DNA from 2 places in the Plantactinospora sp. DSM 117369 genome. Region 2 is predicted to be linked to the other one. Evidence: predicted binding sites of a transcription regulator. Region 2 holds the regulator's gene; the other holds the start of a gene.

Region 1 (3,070 bases), 140 kb from region 2:
AGTCCTGGGCGGAGTACCTGGAGCCGGCGGGCTATCGGGAGGGGGTCGGCCTCACCCTGTTCAGCCGGGACGGGCGCCACCTCGGGTTGATCACCCTGCACACCGACGACCCGGGGCAGCCGAGCGACGAGGTCCGGGACTTCCTCGGGCTGCTCACCCCGATGATGGCCGAGGCCGTCGACCCGATGCGGTCGATCGTCACGCTCTCCAGGATCGTCGCCGACGCGGAGTGCGGCGTGGTGCTGACCCGGGCCGGCAACGTACTGCCGCTGCCCGGGCTGCCGGACCACCCGCTGCTCCGGGTCGGGTCGGCGGTGTTGGAGGTGGCGGCGGCGGGGCTGCGCGAGGGGCACGTGCACAACTCCTTCCTGTGCCCGTACCCGGCGGCGGACGATCCCGGCGGCCACCTCCAGGTGACCGTGTTGCCCTGCCCGACGTCGGCCCCGGCCCACCTGCTGGCGGTGGTACTGACCTCTCCCGCCGGGGACCTGCGCGGCCTGACCCGGCGGGAGTTGGAGATCCTCGGCCTGCTCGTCGACGGCTGGTCCAACCAGCGGATGGCGAACCAGTTGGTGATCACCCAACGGACCGTCGCCGCGCACATAGAACACATCCTGGACAAGATGGCTGCTCCGACCCGTACCCTGGCCGCCGTCCGCGCGCTGCGCCTGGGCCTGTACGTCCCCCAGCCCCTCGCCCGGACCCGACGCTGACCCCGTCCCGCGCCGGGGTACCGGCCCGTCCGCCGACGAAGGTTCCCTGATGACCGCTCCGCCACCGCCCCCGTCGAACATCATCCGCGACCTGGCCGAGATCGCCGGGGCTCCGGGGCACGACGGTCAGGCGGCCGAGTTGCTCGCCCGGATCAGCCGGGTGGTGCCGGCCCAGGCCGCCTGGCTCGCCCTGCTCGACGACCGGCACCGCCGGTACACCGAACTGGCGAGCTTCGGTTACGACACCCGGATCCGGAACTACTTCGGCTCCGTGGCGCTGCTGGAGCAGGTCGAACTGGTCGGGCTGGCCAGCTCACCCGTGCCGCAGCGGGGCCGGGACTCGCCGGTGCCGCTGGCCGAGTTGCCGGTCTGGGGCGACTACTACTTTCCGGCGGGATTCCGGGAGGGGGTCGCGGTCGGGCTGTTCACCCCGGAGCGCCGGCACATCGGGATGCTCGTCATGTGCACCGACGACCCCGACCATCCGACCGATGCCGAGCGGGACCTGGTCGCGGCGTTGGCTCCCCAGGTCGCCGCCGCCGTCGACCCGGTACGGACCCTGGCGGTGCTGGCCCAGGTCGTCCGGGACGCCCAGGCGGGGGCGGTGCTGACCCGCACCGGCGCGGTGCACCCACTGCCCGGCCTGCCCGGGCACCGGCTGCTCGCCCCGGATTCGGCGCTGCCCGGCGTAGCCCTGCACCAGGCCACCCACTGTGGCGGCTCCGCCTCGTTCCTCTGGCCGGTCTGCGTCGCGGGGGAGGAGCGCGACGACCGGTCGGGGCTGCTCCAGGTCGCCGTGCTGGGCTGTCCGACCGCTCCGCCGTCCGTGGCCGGGGTGCTGGTGCTGTCCCCGCTGTCCGGCGGCCGGTCGGTGCTGACCCGCCGGGAACTGGTGGTGGTCGGTCTGCTGCTGGAGGGGTGGTCCGACCGGCGCATCGCCGTCGGCCTGGACCTGCCGGTCGGCACCGTCACCGAGACCGTCGCGCGGGTCGTGGCCGGGCTCGACGCCCCGGACCGGCACACCGCGCTGCTCCGGGCCGCCCGGCGCGGCTGGTTCATCCCGCCCTGCGCCGGCCGGGCCCCGCTGGGCTGACCGTCCGGTCCGGTCGAGTACTCCGGATCGTCGTAGTGGTCTGGATCACAAGCCGGAACATGGGGCACCGTTTGTTACTTGAGTCGTACAAGCTCAACTAACGATGGCAGGTGTGTGATGGCAACTCTTCCGGTTCTTCCTCTGACCGACGCTGTCCTGCTGCCCGGCATGGTCATCCCGGTGACCCTGGACGCGACCACCCAGGCAGCGGTGGACGCCGCCCGGGCCACGGGCGACAAGAAGCTTCTGGCCGTGCCCCGGGTCGACGGGGAGTACGGCTCCATCGGCGTCATCGCCACGATCGAGAAGGTCGGCCGGCTGCCCAGCGGCGAACCCGCCGCCGTGGTGCGCGGGCTGTCCCGGGCCCGGATCGGCTCCGGTGTGCCCGGCCCCGGCGCGGCCCTCTGGGTCGAGACCGTGGAGGTCACCGAGCCGGCACCGGCCGGCCGGGCCAAGGAACTCGCCCGGGAGTACCGGGCACTGGTGACGTCACTGCTGCAACAGCGCGGCGCCTGGCAGGTCATCGACGCGGTCGAGCGGATGACCGACCTGACCGAACTGGCCGACTCGGCCGGCTACGCGCCCTGGCTCACCCTGGAACAGAAGATCGAACTGCTGGCCGCACCGGACGTGACCGCCCGGCTGGAACTGCTGGTCGGCTGGGTGAAGGCGTACCTGGCCGAGCAGGAGGTCACCGAGCGGATCAACACGGACGTCCGCGAGGGGCTGGAGAAGTCCCAGCGGGAGTTCCTGCTCCGCCAGCAGCTCGCCGCGATCCGCAAGGAACTGGGCGAGGACGAGCCGGACGGCTCGGCCGACTACCGGTCCCGGGTCGAGTCCGCCGACCTGCCCGACAAGGTACGCGAGGCGGCACTGCGCGAGGTCGGCAAGCTGGAGCGGGCCAGCGATGCCTCCCCGGAGGCGGGCTGGATCCGTACCTGGCTGGACACGGTGCTGGAGATGCCGTGGAACACGCGTACCGAGGACAACACCGACCTGGTGCAGGCCCGGCAGGTGCTGGACGCCGACCACGCCGGCCTGGCCGACGTGAAGGACCGGATCCTGGAGTACCTGGCGGTGCGCAACCGGCGCGCGGCCCGCAACCTCCAGGTGGTCGGCGGCCGTGGCTCGGGCGCGGTGCTCGCCCTCGGCGGCCCGCCCGGAGTCGGCAAGACCAGCCTCGGCGAGTCGGTCGCCCGGGCGCTGGGTCGGAAGTTCGTCCGGGTATCCCTGGGCGGCATACGGGACGAGGCCGAGATCCGTG
Region 2 (3,070 bases):
TTCGCCGGTGCCCGCACGGCCCGGACAACGCCGACCGGGCGGGCCCCCGCCTCCAGGGCCGGGATGCCGGAGCAGATTCCCGCATCCCAACCCGGAGGTCTCACGTCAGGACTCTTCGCACTTCTTCCATGCGAAGTGGTAGATGGTGTTGATGCCACCATCAGTCGAGTCCATCGCCATGAAGCTGGTGGTGGTCGCCGGGTTGGACGTCCCGACGTTCACCCGCAGTTCGGTGTTGATGTTGAGGAAGCGCATCTCGCCGCAGGGCGCGTAGCTCACCGAAGTGAGCTCGGAGGTGTCGGTCGTCTGCCAACTGTCGTCCAGCGGGCCGCTGAAGTTGTGGTTCTTGTACGTCGTCGGCGAGGAGCCCTGGAAGTAGTAGTTCGCCCGCGACACCGCGGTCGCACCGTTCGCCAGGTAGGCGTAGCCGCGGTAGTCGGCCTGGAGAATGGCGTAGGTGAAGCCCTCCGGGACGTGCACCTGCAGGGCCAACTGGCAGTTCTTCCGGGCGTCGGTCGGCCGCGCCCCCACGCCGACCTGGGCGAGATAGTCGCTATAGGTCACCGTGAAGGCGGTGTTGTCGGGGGCGACCGCGACGGCCGCGGTCCCGGCCGGGCAACCCGAACCATTGATGGTAATGACCTCGATGACAATCTGCTCGTCCGGAGGCTCCACGGGCGGATCCGTCGGGATGACAATCCCGCCGAGCATCGAGGCAACGAGACTGCCAATGGCCAGCACACTGATCATGGGTTCCCTCCCGATCGTGGCGATAATGTCGCGCGCGCAGGCACACCTTAACTCTATTTATTGATGTTCGTCAATGTCTTAAAGTTGAATGCGCGGGGCGCGAAAAGTGCTACAACGATCCGCTACCGAAAACGCAGGGGCCCCCGGGTCAGGCGCGATGGACATTCACATTCCATCGACAGACCCAGGGGCCCCAATTCGCGCTAATCCCACAGACCGCCGTCAGGGGATGCGTTTACGGCGGCGCGATCAGCACTCTTTCCAGCTGAGGTGGTAGACACTGCGCACACTGCCCCGGCTTGAGTCCATCGTCATGAAGCTCGTGCCGTTGTCGGCGTCGCCGCCGTCGACCCGCAGTTCGGTGTTGACGTTGAGGTTGCGCGTCTCACCGCAGGGTGCGTAGACCAGGGCAGCCGCCCGGTCGGAGGTGCGCCAGCCGCCGCTGTACGGCCCGGTGAACTCGTGGCTGGTCTGCGCGGTCGACGAACTGCCCATCCAGTAGTAGTGCGAGTGCTGCGAGCCGCTGGCTCCCCGCTGGAGGTACGCGAAGCCCTGCAGGTCCACCTGGGCCACCGCGAAGGTGAGCCCCTGTGGGATGTTGACCCGCAGATTGAGCTGACAGTTCTTCCTGAACTCGGTCGGCTTCGCCCCGGCACCGGCCAGCACGAAGTAGTCGCTGTAGCTCACCGTGAAGGCCGTGTTGTCGGCTGCGGTGCTCACCTCGGCCGTCCCCGCCGGGCAGCCCGATCCATTGACGGTCTCCACGCTGATGGTGACCCTCTCGGCAGGAGTCACCAAAGGCTCGGTAGCTACCGTCGAGGCAAACAATGCCGCGAGTACGCCGCCGACAGCCATCACGTTGGACATGGTAGTTCCCTTCCGGTCGTCGCGATGCGGTCGCGCCCGCAGCCCACCATAGTCAGAACATTGATAGCCGTCAATTAAACAATCTTGTAACCGTGCACATTCCGGAAACTGTTGATCAATTTCCTTCTCGGGTCACAAGCATCCGCAGAGCCGCGTCATAGCGCGGCACCAAGACACGGCTCGGCGGCCCGCCACCCCTTACCCAGACCCAGGTCGGATGGACAAGACGCTTCATGACCTTCACCGGAGGCGCACGGAGAAAGATGCCGGAGACCGGCGGTACAACGGGCTCCGACGCCACCGCTATGTACGGTGAAGCCTCCCGGGCTCCCCGGGGTAATGGTTTCCGAGCCTTCTGGCAAACGGATTCCGAGAATCGGGCGTAATGTTCCCGAAACACCCGGGGTAGTGGTTTCGGATCACCCGGAGAGGTCAGGCCGACGGGTCGGTGGTGCGGCGGGGGCGCCAGACCACCAGCGCGGTCGAGGGCCGGCTGGTCGGCACCAGGTCCCGGCGGGGCAGCCCGCCGAGCGCCTCCAACTCGGCCACCCGGCGGTAGGCGGCCTCCAACTCGGCCTGTAGGCCGGCGACCCGCTGCTGAAGTTCGTCGACCATCTGCTCCAGCACGATGATCCGCTTGATGCCGGCCAGGTTGACACCGTCGTCCTGGCTGAGCCGCTGCACCTCGCGGAGGAGCGCGACGTCCCGGGCGCTGTACCGGCGGCCGCCGCCCGGGGCCCGACCGGGCTGCACCAGCCCCATCCGGTCGTACTGGCGCAGGGTCTGCGGGTGCATGCCGGCCATCCGGGCCGCGACCGAGATCATCAAAACCTTGGCGTCGGACGCCTGCTCGATCGAGACGACGACGTACTCCTCGGCCACCTTGATCACCTCCGCGTTGCCAACAGCTCAGTTGAAACGACGCACCCGGGCGTCGAGATGTTCCCGTGCCGCCGCCGGAGTCTGCGCGGCGAACTCCTCCAGCGCCTTCCTGGCCTCCGGGGAGAGCTGCTCGGGAACGGCGATCTCCACGGTCACCAGCAGATCACCGGCCTGGCCGTCCCGCCTCACCACACCCCTGCCCCGGGCCCGCAGCGTACGGCCGCTCGGGGTGCCCGGCGGCACCCGCAGGGTCACCGACGAGTCCAGCGTGGGCACCCGCAGGTCCGTCCCGAGCACCGCCTCCGCGATGGTGATCGGCACGGTCAGGGTCAGGTCGTCGCCGCTGCGCCCGAAGAGATCGTCCTCGCGGACGTTGACCAGGACATACAGGTCGCCGGGCGGGCCACCGCGGTCACCGGGCTCACCCCGGCCGGCGAGCCGGATTCGCTGGCCGTCCGCGACCCCGGCCGGAAACCGCACGTTGAGCGTGCGGGACTTGGTCACCCCGCCGGTGCCCCGGCACTCCGGGCACTTCTCGTCCACGATCGTGCCGACGCCCTGGCACTCCCGG

The links. The regulator HspR, encoded in region 2, represses chaperone genes until heat shock. The targets are predictions, from matches to a motif close to TTGAGTNNNNNNNACTCAA.
Region 1: lon (endopeptidase La) is a predicted target of HspR. The motif match lies at 1,885-1,903, and genes of this name have one in related genera.

What each region holds. Positions count from the first base shown of each region.
Region 1 is NZ_CM132446.1:9,614,829-9,617,898, reverse strand. Features, by position in the region: gene ACSMXO_RS41330 (LuxR C-terminal-related transcriptional regulator) at 1-713, shown strand, start outside; gene ACSMXO_RS41325 (hypothetical protein) at 763-1,806, shown strand; gene lon (endopeptidase La) at 1,924-3,070, shown strand, end outside.
Region 2 is NZ_CM132446.1:9,756,633-9,759,702, forward strand. Features, by position in the region: gene ACSMXO_RS41985 (DUF4360 domain-containing protein) at 106-750, opposite strand; gene ACSMXO_RS41990 (DUF4360 domain-containing protein) at 1,000-1,545, opposite strand; gene ACSMXO_RS41995 (heat shock protein transcriptional repressor HspR) at 2,050-2,442, opposite strand; gene dnaJ (molecular chaperone DnaJ) at 2,527-3,070, opposite strand, start outside.